DNA from 3 places in the Pseudomonas sp. L-22-4S-12 genome. Region 3 is predicted to be linked to each of the others. Evidence: predicted binding sites of a transcription regulator. Region 3 holds the regulator's gene; each other region holds the start of a gene.

Region 1 (5,442 bases), on a different contig from region 3:
TAATCGCGCGCCAGCTGCACCAGGGTGCCGCCGAGCCCGCAGCCGAGGTCGACGAAACGGAAATCCGCCGCCTGCCCGGCCAGCAGCCGGCTCAGGCGCTGCCGCGTCGGCGCCCCGCTCAGGTACAGCGGCACCTGCTCGCGCAAGCTGTTCCAGTTGCTCAGCAACAGCAGCAGGAAAGCCCCGAGAAACCACCAGGCCGGCAGCTCGCGCGCCTGCAGCGCCAGCAGGGCCGGGACGAAGGCGAAGTTCAACGCCAGCCACCAGCGGCGCAAACCCAGGCAGTGGCCGAGCGCCGCGGCCAGAGCGCCCTGCAGCAGCGCCGCCGGCCACAGCGGCATGCGCCAGCCGGCCAGCTGCTGCAGCAACACCAGCAGCAGCGCCACCCCCAGCACGGCCAGCAGCTGGGCCAGCAAGGCACGCAGGGCCGGGTAACGGCCGGGCAGTAGATCGAACATGGGACATCCGGCAACCGAGGAAGAACGCCAGTTGTACCAGCTCCGGCGGCGCCACAGCCAGCCCGCGGCCCCCGTGCTAAACTCGCGGCCGTTTCACTAACCCCGGAAAGGTCATGGCCAAACGCCAACTCACCCGTCGCCAGAGCTGGCGCATCGACAAGGTTCAGGAAGAGCGTGCGGCGCGCGCCGCCAAGCGCGAATCGCGCATGCTCGAAGAGCTCGAGGGCGGCGATCTCGGCCCCGAGCAGACCGGCCTGGTCATCGCCCACTTCGGCGTACAGGTCGAGGTCGAAGCCCTGGAGGGCGAACAGGCCGGCCAGGTCTGCCGCTGCCACCTGCGCGCCAACCTGCCGGCGCTGGTCACCGGCGACCGCGTGGTCTGGCGGGCCGGCAACCAGGGCATCGGGGTGATCGTCGCGCAGCTGCCGCGCTCGTCGGAACTCTGTCGCCCGGACATGCGCGGCCAGCTCAAGCCGGTGGCGGCCAACGTCGACCTGATCGTCATCGTCTTCGCCCCGCTGCCGCATGCCCACGCCAACCTGATCGACCGCTACCTGATCGCCGCCGAGCACGCCGGCATCCAGCCGCAGCTGCTGCTGAACAAGGCCGACCTGGTCGACGCGGAAAATGCCGCGCACCTCAATGGCCTGCTCGCCACCTACCGCCAGCTCGGCTACCCGCTGCTGGAAGTATCGGCCCACGAAGGCGGCGGAATGGATGAACTGCGCAAGCGCCTGGACGGCCACGTCAGCGTGTTCGTCGGCCAGTCCGGGGTCGGCAAGTCGTCGCTGGTCAACAGCCTGCTGCCCGGCGTCGACACCCGCGTCGGCCCGTTGTCGGAAGTCACCGGCAAGGGCACCCACACCACCACCACCGCGCGGCTGTTCCACTTCCCCGGCGGCGGCGAGCTGATCGACTCCCCCGGCATTCGCGAATTCGGCCTCGGCCATGTCAGCCGCGACGACGTCGAGGCCGGCTTCATCGAGTTCCGCGACCTGCTCGGCACCTGTCGCTTCCGCGACTGCAAGCACGACCGCGAGCCCGGCTGCGCCCTGCTCAGGGCCCTCGAGGATGGCCGCATACAGCCGCAGCGCATGGCCAGCTACCGGCACATCATTGCCAGCCTGCCCGAGGCGGAATACTGAGCCCCGCCCCGGTAGAAACGACAAGGCCGCGATCATCGCGGCCTTTTTCATCGTGCAGTCCCGCACGCGACGCGAGCCGCCTACTCCCTGGGCTCGTCGAACTGCAGCGCGCCATCCTCGAAGATGTTCAGCTTCTGGCGCAGCTCCGGCGGCTGCACCGGGGCATCGGCCGCCGGCACCGGGTCGGCCGGCGTGGCGCCCTCGGCAGGCCGCGCGTCACCCTGCTGCTCCTGCTCGCCCTCGATGGCGCGCTGCGCCTTCTTGGTCAGCACGGTGATGTCGATGCGCCGGTTCACCGGGTTGAGCGGGTCCTGACGATCGAACAGCGCCGACGAGGCGTAACCGACCACCCGCGCCACGCGCTCGTCCGGGTAGCCCCCGGCGACCAAGGCCCGCCGCGCGGCATTGGCACGGTTGGCGGACAGCTCCCAGTTGCCGAACTCGCCATCGGCGGCAAACGGCTTGGCATCGGTATGGCCGCTGACGCTGATCTTGTTCGGCACTTCCTTGATGGTCTCGGCGAGGATCAGCAGGATGTCCTCGAAATAGGGCTGCAGGCGGGCGCTGCCGAGGTCGAACATCGGCCGGTTCTCGGCATCCATGATCTGGATGCGCAGGCCATCCTGGGTGATCTCGAAGAGGATCTGGTCCTTGAACTTCTGCAGCTGCGGATTCTCGTCGACCTTGGTCTGCAGCTCCTGCAGGAGCATTTCCAGGCGCTCGCGCTCGACCTGCTCGGCGAGCTCTTCGGCCTGGCTGGCGCTGACTTCCTGCTGCGCCTCGGTCTGCGCGTCGATCGCCGCCTCCTGGGCATCCGGGGCGTCTTTCACCTCGGGATTGAGGGTGCGGTCCGGGGCCGGCGTCGGCGTGCCGCCGAGGTCGATCACATGGGGGCTGGCACTCTCGGTGAAGCCGATGGGGTCCTGGAAGTAACCGGAGATGGCCTTCTTCTGCTCGGGGGTGGCCGAACTCATCAGCCACATCACCAGGAAGAACGCCATCATCGCCGTGGCGAAGTCGGCGAAGGCGATTTTCCAGGCGCCGCCATGGTGACCGCCAGCGGTCTTCTTGACCCGCTTGACGATGATTGGCTGGTTGTTTTCCATGGCCCTTAGTTACCGCGCATGGCCTGCTCGAGCTCGCTGAAGCTCGGCCGGTGCGCGGGAAACAGCACCTTGCGCCCGAACTCCACAGCCAGCGTCGGCGGCATGCCGGAAGCGGAAGCCACCAGCGTGGCCTTGATCGCCTCGTACAGGTTCAGTTCTTCCTTGGCATCGTGTTCCAGGGCACCGGAGAGCGGGCCGAAGAAGCCGTAGGAGGCGAGGATGCCGAGGAAGGTCCCGACCAGGGCGGTACCGACCTTCTCGCCGATCTGCGCGTTGTCCGCGGAGGCGAGGATCGACATGGTGATCACGATGCCCAGCACCGCCGCGACGATACCCATGGCCGGCATGCCGTCGGCCACCTTGGCCACCGCATGGGCCGGGTGTTCCAGCTCTTCCTTGAGGCCGTTGAGCTCCATGTCGAAGAGGTTCTCCAGCTCGTGCGGCGCCATGTTGCCGGACGACATGATGCGCAGGTAATCGCAGATGAAGGCGGTCATCCCCGCATCCTTGAGCACCGAGGGGTACTTGCTGAAGATCGGGCTGGCGTTGGGGTCTTCGACATCCGCCTCGATGGCCATCATGCCTTCGCGGCGACTCTTGTTGAGAATTTCGTAGAGCAGCTTCAGCACCTCCAGGTAGAAGGTGTGGGTGAAGCGCGAGCTGAACATCTTCAACGACTTCTTGAAGACGGTCATGAAGGTGCTGCCCGGGTTGGCCTGCAGGAAGGCGCCCAGGGCGGCGCCGCCGATGATCATCACCTCGAAGGGGTGGATCAGCGCCATGAACTTGCCGCCGGACAGGATGAAGCCGCCGAGCACGCTGCCGAATACGACCAAGATGCCGAGGATTTTTGCCATGGGAGATGAGCTTGAAGAGTCAGTCGGAAGGGTTATGCAAAACAACCCTTCTATTTATCGGAAGTATTGCGCCAGACTATAGGCAGTAAAGGCGAAAAGCCAGTTTGGCTCAATCTGCATGCCCACTTCCAAAGCCGCTCCACGCACCCTCGACGCCTGGCTCAAGCAGCTGGACGCCATTCGCCTGCCGGTTGCCGCCGACCAGCACGAACGCGTACGCCGCACCCTGGTCGACAGCCGCCGCTCGCTGCGCGAGATCGCCGAGCAGATGCAGCACAGCCCGGCCATCGCCCTGCTGCTGCTGCGCGAAGCCAATCGCAGCAGCAACAGCTTCAGCGAGCCGGCGGAGAGCCTGGAGATGGCACTCAACCGCCTCGGCCTGAGCCGCGCCGAGACCCTGCTGAACCAGATGCCGGTGGTCGACGAGGCGCAGATCCCCCTGGCCCTGCGCCAGCTGCTGCTGATCAGCCAGCACGCCTCGCAGCAGGCCAACGGCCTGTTCGCCAACCGCCTGGCCCGCCTGTGGCAGGAGATCCACTGGGGCAGCCTGCTGTTCCTCGCCCCGCTGTGGCCACTGGTCATGGCCTACCCGCAGCTGTTCGAGGCCTGGGAGCGGCGGGTGCTGGGCCAGGGCGAGCCGGCCAGCCGGGTCGAGCGCGAACTGCTCGGCGCGCCCCTGCTGCAGCTGTGTCTGGCCCTGGCCCGCCACTGGCGCCTGCCGGAATGGATAGTCCAGGGCTACCGCCTGCTGGTCGCGGACCGCCGCCTGCTGGTCAAGGCCCTGCATATCGCCCACGACAACGAACACCCCCTGCACCAGCAGCAGTTGCTCGATGCCGACCCGCACCTGCGCCGCTGGCTGACCCTGCCGGGCAACAGCATCCTGCTGGCCAACGGCCTGGCGCTCTCCGCCCACCACAACTGGAGCTGCCAGCACCACCTGCGCTGGCAGCGTCTGACCGGGCTGTACCTGCACGTGGCCCTCGGCGAGCTGCAGCCGCTGGTGCACCAGCAGGCCGTACACAGCGCCCACCAGCATGCCCAGCCCGGCCTCTGGCACCCCGCCGAGGCCCTGCTCTGGCCCTGGGACGGCTGCCGCCTGCAGCACCGGCCCCCGCCCGCGGCAGTCAAGGGCGAGCTGGAACTGTGGAAGGAGCATTGCGCACGCCTGCTGGCCAACCCGTCCGGCTTCGCCAACGTGCTGCAGCTGACCGATTGCGCACGCGGCGCCCTGCAGGCCGCCGGCATGCAGCGCATCCTGGTGCTGCTGGCCGACCGCACGCAGAGCCGGCTGATGACCCAGCAGGCCGCCGGCCTGCCGGCGGAAGCCGCCCAGCTGCGCCTCGACCCGGCGCACAGCCAGGTACTCCAGCGCCTGCTCAGCCAGCCCGGGCAACTGCGCCTGAGCCCGGCCAATATCGCCCAGTTCTCCGCCCTGCTGCCGGGCAGCCTGAAGGCCCTGTTCAGCGGCGAGCACCTGCTGCTGCGCTCGCTGGCCAGCAACGGCCGGGTGGTGATGCTGCTGGTGGCCGACCAGCAGGGCGCCCCGATCAGCGACAGCCAGCTGCAGGTGTTCGCCAAGACCGCCCAGTGCATCGAGCGTGCCCTGGCCAGCTTTGCCCGCCGCGGCACCTAGGGTCTGTTGCCGTTTCGTTCGCGAACCGCGAACAGACCCTGGTCTTCCGCTACAATCGCGCCTTTTCCCCGTTGCCGGAGGCTTCCCATGTCCGCCTTCTCCACCCTGCCGCTGGTCATCGAACCGGCCGAGCTGGCCGCGCGCCTGCAGGCCGCCGAGTTGATCCTGGTCGACCTGAGCAGTGCCGCGCGCTATGCCCAGGGGCATATTCCCGGCGCCCACTGGGTCGACAGCAAGCGC
Region 2 (5,442 bases), on a different contig from region 3:
TCGGTCATTCCGGCGCTGCTGGGCTGGCTGGTGATTGCCGCCGACTTGCCCTATGCACTGGCCTTGCCGACCCTGCTCGGTTGCTTCGTCGGCCTCTATCTGGCCGATCTGCGGGCGGTGGCGCGGAGCCTGGCGCCGCGCTGGTACCCGGCATTGCGTCTGCCGCTGACCCTGGTGGTAGGCCTGAGCCTGCTGCTGGCCTGGTTCGGTGTGCTGCTCGCCTGAATCCGGCGCCTCAGCAGCCCAGGCTGTCCGCCTGGCGGTAGAGGGCGAGCAGCTTGCGGGTGATGGTTAGTTGGATGTCGTCGCGCTCGAAGCTCGACAGGCGGGTGAGCTTCTGCACCTGCAGGCGGTGCAGGTGGATGTAGGGCATCTGCTGGTCGAACTCGCGCAGGTCGCCCTTCATCATGATCGGCAGGAACACATCGCCGATCTTCTTCTGGTTGCTGATGATCTGCGCCAGGGCCTGCTTGAACGGCATGGTCTTGGGCGCCGGGCCGCCGTCCTTCATCTGCGTGGCCAGCAACAGCCCGGGCTTGCCCAGGACCACGCCAGGCAGCACGCACAGGCCGGTCTGGCGCACGGCGGCGATCTCGATGCCGTGCAGGGTGTCATGGAAGGCGTAGGGGTTGGGCAGCACCACCATCTTGCGGCCCTGGTCGCTGGGGAAGTGCAGGTTGTAGTTGGTGTACAGCTGGCGCACGGACTCGGAATAGACGCACAGGCGATTCTCGAACAGCTTGATGAAGCGTTCGGCCAGCTCGCGCCGGGCGATGCTGTTCATGTCCCAGATCAGGTCCTGGTTTTGCGGTCGATTCAGATCGACTTCCTGATGTTCCATGCTGCTCATTCAGCCCTCATACACGAAATTGCCCCAGCAACTGGCTCAGTTGTCCTGCCAGCTGGCCCAGATGCTGGCTGGCCTGGCTGGATTGATCGGCGGCCAGGGCATTTTCATGTGCCAGCGAGGCCGCCTGGGTGACATTGTGGTTGATATCTTCGACTACGTGCGATTGTTGCAGGGTGGCACTGGCGATCGAAGCATTCAAGCCCGTGAGGTTACGCAGTGAACTGGCGATCTGGCTGAGGCTCTCGCCGGCCTGCCGCGCCTGTTCGACCGTTTGCAGCGAGGCCTGGCTGCTGGCGTTGATCACCTTGACCGCGGCTTCCGAGTTGCCCTGCAGGCGCTCGATCATGCCCTGGATCTCGGCGGTGGACTGCTGGGTGCGCTGGGCCAGCAGGCGCACCTCGTCGGCGACCACGGCAAAACCGCGGCCCTGCTCGCCGGCGCGGGCGGCCTCGATGGCGGCGTTGAGGGCCAGCAGGTTGGTCTGCTCGGCAATCGAGCGGATGACCTCCAGCACGCTGCCGATCTGCGTGCTCTCGGCGGCGAGGGTGCTGATCACCTCGACCGCCTGGTCGATGGTGCTGGACAGCTGGTCGATCTGGCGCAGGCTGCTTGCGATATTCTGCTGGCCCTGCTGGGCCTGCTCCTCGGCCAGGCGCACCTCGCCGGCCGCGTGTTCGGCGTTCTTCGCCACGTCCTGCACGGCATAGGACACCTCGTTGATCGCGGTCGCCACCAGCTCCATCTGCTGCGACTGCTGCTGGCTGTGCTGCTGGGCGCTACTGGCCACTTCGCCCAGCGACTGCGAGGCCTGGTCGAGGGCGCCGGCGGCCTGCAGCGACTGGCTGATGACGCCGCGCAGCTTGCCGGTGAAGGCGTTGAAGTGGCTGCCCAGGGCGGTCAGCTCGTCGCCGCCGCTGTGGTCCATGCTGCGGGTCAGGTCGGCTTCGCCGCTGGCGATGTTGGCCATGGCGTCGACCGCTTCGTCCAGCGGTCGGGCGATGCTGCGCACGATGAGGATGACCAGGGCGCCGAGCAGCACGCTGATCAGCAGCAGCACGCCCAGGGCGCGCAGGGCCTGCTGGCGGAACTCGGCCTGCATGTCGTCGAGGTAGATGCCGGAGCCGATGATCCAGCCCCAGGGCTCGAACAGCTGGACATAGGACACCTTGGGCAGCGGTTCCGCGGCGCCCGGCTTGGGCCAGCGGTAGTCGACCAGGCCGGCGCCCTGGCGTTTCGCCACGGCGACCATGTCGTTGAACAGGAACTTGCCGTCCGGGTCCTTCATGTTCGCCAGGTTCTGCCCTTCGAGCTTGGGGTTGGCCGGGTGCATGATCATCTGCGGGGTCAGGTCGTTGATCCAGAAATAATCGTCCTGGTCATAGCGCAGGCCGCGCACCAGCTGCATGGCCTGTTGCTGCGCCTCGGCCCGCGGCAGGCTGCCGGCGCTTTCCAGGGCCTGGAAGTGGCGCAGGATGCCGCTGGCGGTTTCCACCACCTCGCGGGTTTTCAGGGCCTTGGCCGCGTACAGGTCGTCGTAGGTCTGCTTCAGCATCAGCGCCGTCAGGGCCAGCAGCATGAGGATGGAACTGAGCAGGATCAGCCACAGGCGACGATTGATCGGCAGGCGGCGCAGACTGTTCATGGGCAGGTGACTCCACTTCTTCTTAGGGCAGGCTTCGGGGCTCAGCAGACACTGAGTCTAGAAGCTGTTCAATTAGCTGTTGGCAAGGGCGGCACAGTCGGGGCGCCTCTGATAGGATGCGCTGCCTTTTTTTCGGCCGAATATTCGGCAACATTAATTTGTCTCGCCTGCCATGCCGGCGGGTATTGCGAGGATTTCATGGATTTGTGGGTCGCCTTTCAGGCACTGATTCTGGGTATCGTCGAAGGTTTGACCGAGTTCCTGCCGATTTCCAGCACCGGCCACCAGATCATCGTCGCCGATCTGATCGGCTTCGGCGGCGACCGGGCCAAGGCCTTCAACATCATCATCCAGCTCGGCGCCATCCTCGCAGTGGTCTGGGAGTACCGCCGCAAGATCCTCGAGGTGGTGTTCAATGTGCCCAAGCAGGCGCAGGCGCAGCGCTTCACCGCCAACCTGCTGATCGCCTTCATGCCGGCGGTGGTGCTTGGCGTGGCCTTTTCCGACCAGATCCACCACTACCTGTTCAACCCGATCACAGTGGCGGCGGCCCTGGTGGTCGGCGGGGTGATCATTCTCTGGGCCGAGCAGCGCCAGCATGAGGTGACAGTCGAGGAAGTCGACGACATGACCTGGAAGGAAGCCCTGAAGATCGGCTGCGCCCAGTGCCTGGCGATGATTCCCGGCACTTCGCGCTCTGCCTCGACGATCATCGGCGGCCTGCTGTTCGGCCTGTCGCGCCGCGCCGCCACCGAGTTTTCCTTCTTCCTGGCCATGCCGACCATGGTCGGCGCGGCGGTCTATTCCGGCTACAAGTACCGCGAGCTGTTCCAGCCCGGCGACCTGCCGGTGTTCGCCCTGGGCTTCGTGGTGTCGTTCGTCTTCGCCATGATCGCCGTGCGCGCGCTGCTCAAGTTCATCGCCAACCACAGCTATGCGGTGTTCGCCTGGTACCGCATCGGCTTCGGCCTGCTGATCCTGGCCACCTGGCTGTTCGGCCTGATCGACTGGTCCACGGTACAGGCCCACTGACGGCATGCTGGCGACGGAGCGACGCGGCACCCTGAAAAGCTGGAACGATGCCAAGGGCTTCGGCTTCATCCAGGCGGAGCAGGGCGGCGAACAGTGGTTCGTGCATATCTCGGCGCTGCGTGGCGAGCGCCGCCCGCAGCCGGGCGAGACGGTGCTGTTCGTGCCGGGCAAGGACTCCCAGGGGCGCTTGCGCGCCGAGCACATGCGCTTCGAGGGGCTCAGCCTGGATCGCCCGGCCATTCGCCGCAAGCCGCGCCAGCCGGCTGCCAGCCCGCGTCCTGCGGCGCGCAAGCACCAGCCAGCCATCCGCCAGCGGCCGCTCAAGCTGCTGCTGTTCGTGGCCCTGTGCGGCCTGCCGGCCATCGGCGCCCTGCAGCTGTTCCTCGGCTCCGGCGCCCTCTGGGCGCTGGGTGCCTATCCGCTGCTCAGCCTGATCAGCTTCGCCCAGTACTGGCACGACAAGCGCAGTGCGCAAGCGGGGCGCTGGCGCACCCCGGAGAACTACCTGCACGTCACCGAACTGCTCGGCGGCTGGCCGGGCGCCCTGCTGGCGCAGCAGCTGTTGCGCCACAAGACGCGCAAGCTCTCGTTCCAGCTGGTGTTCTGGGCGATCGTGCTGCTGCACCAGGCGTTCTGGTTCGACCAGCTGTTGCTGGACGGGCGTTTCCTGGCTGGCCACCTGCAGGCCTGGCTGCCGCTGCTGCGCTAGCCAGGCGACTGGCACGAGAGGCGAATCCACAGCTAACCTGGCAGGGCAGACCCAACCCTTGGCTCAGGAGCTCCCTCGATGTCTCTTTCCATGTATCAGGCTTCCATCCCGGTCTTCGTGCGCATGTTCGGCAATCTTGCAGCCATCCTCGACAAGGCGGCCGTGTATGCCGACGCGAAGAAGATCGACCCGGCGGTGCTGCTCAATGCCCGCCTGGCACCGGACATGCACCCGCTGACCCGCCAGGTGCAGATCGCCAGCGATGCGGCCAAGGGCTGCGCGGCGCGCCTGGCCGGGGCGGAGATTCCCAGCTTCGCCGATAGCGAGAGCAGCTTTGCCGAGCTGCAGGCGCGGATCCAGAAGACCCTGGACTTTATCCAGGGCTTCAGTCCCGCACAGATCGACGGCAGCGAGGAGCGCGAGGTGGTGATCCGCTTTCCCGGTGCCGAGCTGAAGTTCAGCGGCCAGGACTACCTGCTGCATTTCGTCCTGCCGAACTTCTATTTCCACCTCACCACCGCCTACGCCATCCTGCGCCACAATGGCTTGGAGATCGGCAAGATGGATTTCCTCGGGCGTACCTGACGGCCTGGCGACAGGCCGGCCCGCCTGCCGATCCGCTTCGGCGACTGTTGGTTGCTGGTGCGGCTGGGTGGATTCGCCGCACTGAATTTGGGCGGCCAAGCGCGGCGCCCGGCATCGTTACCGAAAGTAAAGCGCGGCCCCGGCGAAATGGCGGCTGCGCTTTCCCCGAAAGCGCAAGCCCTGAAAGTGCTGCGAAATTTTTTTCATAAAACCCTGCTTGTTTATTAACGTTTCTCCGAATTTTCTGCTTGGATTTTTGAGGGCGGCGCTGGCACAAGCCTTGCTGTCGCAGGTTGCCACTACCTAAAACCTCAGGAGTTACCATGTCGCAGAAGATTTTCAGAAAAGGCTTTCTGGCTCTCGCTGTCAGCACCGCGATGGGCGCTTCTTCCTTCACCCTGGCCGATGTGGTCATCGGCGTGGCGGGTCCGCACACCGGCCCCAACGCCTCGTTCGGCGAGCAGTACTGGCGGGGCGCCAGCCAGGCCGCCGAGGACATCAACGCCGCCGGCGGGGTGAACGGCGAGATGATCAAGCTGGTCAAGGCCGACGACGCCTGCGAGCCGAAGCAGGCCGTGGCGGTGGCCAACCGTCTGGTGGATTCGGACAAGGCGGCCGGCGTGA
Region 3 (5,442 bases):
AAATGCTCGGCAAACCGGTGATCCTGCTGGTGGCCGGCCCGGTTCGGGCGATGCTCTCGCGCTTTGCGCGACTCGCCGTACCGAGCATGCATGTACTGGCCTACCAGGAAATACCGGATAACAAGCAGGTCACCATCGTTGCGACGGTGGGCCAGAACTGAGGGTTCTAAGCCATGCAAGTCAAACGCTTCTTCGCCGCCGATATGCGTACCGCCATGAAACTGGTGCGTGACGAACTGGGCGCCGACGCCGCCATCATCGGCAATCGCCGGGTGGCCGGCGGGGTCGAGCTGACTGCCGCGCTGGACTATCAGCTGCCCGCCGAGCCGGCGCGCCAGCCCAACCCGGCGCTGGAAGCCGAACTGCGCAAGACCCAGGCGAAGATCGCCAATGCCCAGGCCGACCTGGCCAGCCGCGCCGTGGCCGACGAGCGCAAGGACCGCCAGCTGTTCGCCAACGAGTCGCTGATCGCCCCCGAGCTGCCGGCCACTGCCGTCAAGGCTCAGCGCCCGGCACCGGCGCCAGTGGCGGCGGCTCCGCAGCGGACCGGCGCCGACCAGGGTGCCATCGATGCCATGCGCTTCGAACTCAATGGCCTGCGCGAGCTGATCGAAGTGCAGCTGGGCTCGATTGCCTGGGGCCAGATGCAGACCCGCAAGCCGGAACAGGCCAACCTGTGGCGCCGCCTGCAGCGCATGGGCCTGTCCGCCGAGATTTCCAAGGCGCTGCTGGAGCGCGTCGGCAAGGTCGCCGAGCCGCGCCAAGCCTGGCGCATGCTGCTGGCGCACCTGGCCCACGCGATTCGCACGCCGAAGGTCGAGCCGCTGGAGGAGGGCGGGGTGATCGCTCTGGTCGGCCCGGCCGGCATGGGCAAGACCACCACCCTGGCCAAGCTGGCCGCGCGCTACGTGCTCAAGTACGGCCCGCAGAGCATCGCCCTGGTGAGCATGGACAGCTTCCGCATCGGTGCCCAGGAGCAGCTGAAGACCCTCGGGCGCATCCTCGATGTGTCGGTGACCCAGGTCGACCCCGGCCAGTCGCTGGTCCAGGCCCTGGCGCCGCTGGCGCGCAAGCGCGTGGTGCTGATCGACACCGCCGGCCTGCCGGGCAACGACCCGGCCCTGCGCATGCAGCTGGAAAGTCTCGCCGGGCGCGGCGTGAATGCCAAGAATTACCTGGTGCTGGCCGCCACCAGCCAGAGCCAGGTGCTCAAGGCGGCGTACCACAGCTACAAGCGCTGCGGTCTGGCGGGTTGCATCCTGAGCAAGCTGGATGAAGCCACCAGCCTCGGCGAGGTTTTAGGGCTGGCTATCAGCCAGCATCTACCGGTAGCCTATCTGACTGATGGGCCTAAGATTCCGGACGATCTGCAACTGCCGCGCAGCCACCAACTGGTGAGCCGGGCGGTCAGCCTGCAAAGCGCGGAAGATCCGAGCGAGGAAGCCATGGCGGACGTATTCGCCGGCCTGTACCAGAATCCGGCGCGCCGGGCGGGTTAGGGCGAGCGGTGCTGAGCAAGGCGTTCTAGTGTTGAGGAGCGGTCGGTGGAGTTGCCCGACCGGCCCAGTCCAGGCAAGACAAGGTGTGTAGAGAACATGGGTAGTATGCATCCCGTACAGGTGATCGCCGTAACCGGCGGCAAGGGTGGCGTCGGCAAGACCAACGTGTCGGTGAATCTGTCGCTGGCCCTGGCCGACCTCGGCCGTCGGGTCATGCTGATGGACGCCGACCTGGGCCTGGCCAATGTCGACGTGCTGCTCGGCCTGACCGCCAAACGCACCCTGGCCGATGTGATATCCGGCGAGTGTGACCTCAAGGACGTGCTGATCCAGGGGCCGGGCGGCATCCGCATCGTGCCGGCCGCCTCCGGCACGCAGAGCATGGTGCAGCTGACCCCCATGCAGCACGCCGGGCTGATCCAGGCGTTCAGCGATATCAGCGAGAACCTCGATGTGCTGGTGATCGACACCGCCGCGGGGATCGGCGATGGCGTGGTCAGCTTCGTCCGCGCCGCCCAGGAAGTCATCGTGGTGGTCTGCGACGAGCCGACCTCGATCACCGACGCCTACGCCCTGATCAAGCTGCTCAATCGCGACTACGGCATGAGCCGTTTCCGCGTGCTGGCCAACATGGCCCACAGCCCCCAGGAAGGCCGCAACCTGTTTGCTAAGCTGACCAAGGTCACCGACCGCTTCCTCGATGTGGCCCTGCAGTATGTGGGCGCCGTACCGTACGACGAGTCGGTGCGCAAAGCCGTGCAGAAGCAGCGCGCGGTCTATGAAGCTTTCCCGCGCTCGAAGTGCGCACTGGCGTTCAAGGCGATCGCCCAGAAAGTCGACACCTGGCCGTTGCCGGCCAACCCGCGCGGCCATCTGGAGTTTTTCGTCGAGCGTCTGGTGCAGCAGCCGGTCGCGGGTTCCGCGGTATGACAGCAGCCAGTGGACTCCGTATGTACAGCAAGGCCCAGGCGCAGGATTCCCAGCACCAATTGATCGAACGCTATGCGCCTCTGGTCAAGCGCATTGCCTACCACCTGCTGGCGCGTCTGCCGGCCAGCGTGCAGGTGGATGACCTGATCCAGGCCGGCATGATCGGCCTGCTCGAAGCCTCGAAGAAATATGACGGCGGCAAGGGCGCCAGTTTCGAAACCTATGCCGGCATTCGCATCCGTGGCGCCATGCTCGACGAGGTGCGCAAGGGCGATTGGGCGCCGCGTTCGGTGCACCGCAATACCCGCATGGTCAGCGACGCGATCCGAAAGATTGAGGCGAGAACCGGCAGAGACGCTAAAGATCAAGAGGTTGCGGCCGAACTCCAATTGAGTCTCGAGGATTACTACGGCATCCTTGGCGACACTTTGGGCAGCCGTCTGTTCAGTTTCGACGACCTGGTGCAGGACGGCGAACATGGCGGCATGCAGGAAGACACCGGGAGCACCCAGACCGAACCCTTGCATGAGCTGGAAGATGAACGCTTCCAGGCGGCGCTGGCCGATGCCATCGCCAACCTGCCGGAGCGCGAGCGTCTGGTTATAGCGCTGTATTACGACGAAGAACTGAATCTCAAGGAAATCGGTGAGGTCCTGGGAGTCAGCGAGTCCCGTGTCAGCCAGCTGCACAGCCAGTGCGCCGCGCGTTTGCGCGCACGTCTGGGCGAGTGGCGGGCGAGCTGAAGGGCAACCGGTTTCACGATTGCGACGTCCCCGGGGGCCGAGGGCGTTTAGGACTGTACGGAGGTCGACTTGGACAAGAACATGAAAATCCTCATCGTTGACGACTTTTCGACGATGCGACGGATCATCAAGAACCTCTTGCGTGATTTGGGTTTCACCAATACCGCCGAAGCGGATGACGGGGTCACCGCGCTGCCGATGCTGCAGAGCGGCAGCTTCGACTTCCTGGTGACCGACTGGAACATGCCGGGCATGACCGGCATCGACCTGCTGCGCGCAGTACGCGCCGACGAACGCCTGAAAACCCTGCCGGTGCTGATGGTGACCGCCGAGGCCAAGCGTGACCAGATCATCGAGGCCGCACAGGCCGGGGTGAATGGCTACGTGGTCAAGCCGTTCACGGCCCAGGTGCTCAAGGAGAAGATCGAGAAGATCTTCGAACGGGTTAACGGCTGATGTTCGCCACGAGGGCGCTATGGCACACGATGACTCCTCTCTGGGCGAGCTTGAATCGACCCTGAAGCTGCATGCAACGCAACTCGTCGACAGCCTGGAAAAAGGTCGTTTTGGCGAAGCGGTGCAACTGATCCACGAACTCAACCAGACCCGCGACCGGGGGCTGTACCAGGAAGTCGGCCGGCTGACGCGCGAACTGCACAACGCCATCGTCAACTTCCAGATCGATCCGCGCAATCCGCACGCCCAGGAGGTCTCGCAGATCAGCGACGCCACCGAGCGGCTGTCCTACGTGGTGCAGATGACCGAGAAAGCGGCCAATCGCACCATGGATCTGGTCGAGCAGAGCGCACCGCTGGTCAACGACCTGGGTGACGAGGCGCAGAGCCTGAATGCCGACTGGGGGCGCTTCATGCGCCGCGAGCTGGGGGCCGACGCCTTCCGCGAGTTGGCCAAGCGTATCGAGTTGTTCCTCGCCCGTAGCGAGCGCGACAGCCAGAAACTCTCCGGCCACCTGAACGACATCATGCTGGCCCAGGATTACCAGGACCTGACCGGCCAGGTGATCAAGCGCGTGACCCAGTTGGTCACCGAGGTGGAGAGCAATCTGCTCAAGCTGGTGCTGATGGCCAGTCATGTCGATCGTTTTGCGGGCATCCAGCATGACCATGACGTGCTGCGCGCCGAGCAAGAACAACAAAAAGAGCCTTCCCGGGGTGAAGGTCCGCAGATTCATGCCGATAAGCGTGAAGACGTCGCGTCCAGTCAGGACGATGTCGACGATCTGCTGTCCAGCCTGGGATTTTAAGGCTCTAACAGAGCCTTTGGAGCGCACCGATGAGCTTCGACGCCGATGAAGAAATCCTCCAGGACTTCCTGGTAGAGGCCGGCGAAATTCTTGAACTGCTGTCCGAACAACTGGTCGAGCTGGAAAGCCGACCGGATGACACGGACCTGCTCAATGCGATTTTCCGTGGGTTTCACACCGTCAAGGGGGGCGCCGGGTTCCTCCAGCTGAACGAGCTGGTGGAATGCTGCCACATTGCGGAAAACGTCTTCGACATCCTGCGCAAGGGTGAGCGGCGGGTGACCGCCGAGCTGATGGACGTTGTGCTGCAGGCCCTCGACGCCGTCAACGAAATGTTCAGCCAGGTGCGCGAGCGCGCCGAGGTCACCCCGGCTACTCCCGAATTGCTGGCGGCGCTGGCCCGCCTGGCCGAGCCGGAGAGTGCGGACGAGCAGGTCGAGGTCGCCGTCGTCGAGGCGGCGCCCGAGCCGGCGCCGGTGGCGGGCGGCGACATCACCGACAGCGAGTTCGAACAGCTGCTGCAAGCCATTGGCGAGCCGGCGGGCGAGAGCCCGGCGCCTGCCGCGGTGGGCTCGGATGAAATCACCGATGACGAGTTCGAGTCGCTGCTCGACCAGTTGCACGGCAAGGGCAAGTTCAGCGAAACGGCCGTTGTGGCTCCCGCACCGGTCGCGGCGGTTGGCAAAACCGGCGGCAATGACGAAATCACCGACGACGAGTTCGAGGCCCTGCTCGACCAGCTGCACGGCAAGGGCAAGTTCGTCGCGGCCGAGGAAGCGCCTGCAGCAACCGCAGCCGTGGCGGCGCCTGCTGCGGCAGGCGACAACATCACCGATGACGAGTTCGAAGCGCTGCTGGACCAGTTGCACGGCAAAGGCAAGTTCGACGAGAACGCCGTACAGCCGGCCGTAGCGGCCGTTGCCGCGGCACCGGCTGCTGCCGTGGCGGCCAAGCCGGCTGCCGCCAAGCCGGCGCTCAAGCCGGTTGCCAAGCCCGCGCCGGTCAA

The links. The regulator FliA, encoded in region 3, starts transcription of late flagellar genes. The targets are predictions, from matches to a motif close to CTAAAGTTTNNNNNNNNNNNGCCGNTAA.
Region 1: a site for FliA is predicted at 3,621-3,648, ahead of motA (flagellar motor stator protein MotA). Genes of this name have one in related genera too.
Region 2: a site for FliA is predicted at 2,622-2,649, ahead of F3I16_RS15795 (methyl-accepting chemotaxis protein). Genes of this name have one in related genera too.

What each region holds. Positions count from the first base shown of each region.
Region 1 covers NZ_WELL01000001.1:1,097,117-1,102,558, reverse strand. The annotation lists gene F3I16_RS04975 (class I SAM-dependent methyltransferase) at 1-458, opposite strand, end outside; gene rsgA (small ribosomal subunit biogenesis GTPase RsgA) at 572-1,603, shown strand; gene motB (flagellar motor protein MotB) at 1,684-2,709, opposite strand; gene motA (flagellar motor stator protein MotA) at 2,715-3,566, opposite strand; gene F3I16_RS04955 (HDOD domain-containing protein) at 3,685-5,202, shown strand; gene F3I16_RS04950 (rhodanese-like domain-containing protein) at 5,290-5,442, shown strand, end outside.
Region 2 covers NZ_WELL01000006.1:200,141-205,582, forward strand. The annotation lists gene F3I16_RS15785 (DUF3429 domain-containing protein) at 1-225, shown strand, start outside; gene F3I16_RS15790 (hypothetical protein) at 236-850, opposite strand; gene F3I16_RS15795 (methyl-accepting chemotaxis protein) at 858-2,492, opposite strand; gene F3I16_RS15800 (undecaprenyl-diphosphate phosphatase) at 2,691-3,524, shown strand; gene F3I16_RS15805 (DUF1294 domain-containing protein) at 3,529-4,233, shown strand; gene F3I16_RS15810 (DUF1993 family protein) at 4,312-4,818, shown strand; gene F3I16_RS15815 (branched-chain amino acid ABC transporter substrate-binding protein) at 5,142-5,442, shown strand, end outside.
Region 3 covers NZ_WELL01000004.1:201,442-206,883, reverse strand. The annotation lists gene flhA (flagellar biosynthesis protein FlhA) at 1-161, shown strand, start outside; gene flhF (flagellar biosynthesis protein FlhF) at 174-1,499, shown strand; gene fleN (flagellar synthesis regulator FleN) at 1,596-2,429, shown strand; gene fliA (RNA polymerase sigma factor FliA) at 2,426-3,172, shown strand; gene F3I16_RS12225 (chemotaxis response regulator CheY) at 3,254-3,628, shown strand; gene F3I16_RS12220 (protein phosphatase CheZ) at 3,648-4,436, shown strand; gene F3I16_RS12215 (chemotaxis protein CheA) at 4,466-5,442, shown strand, end outside.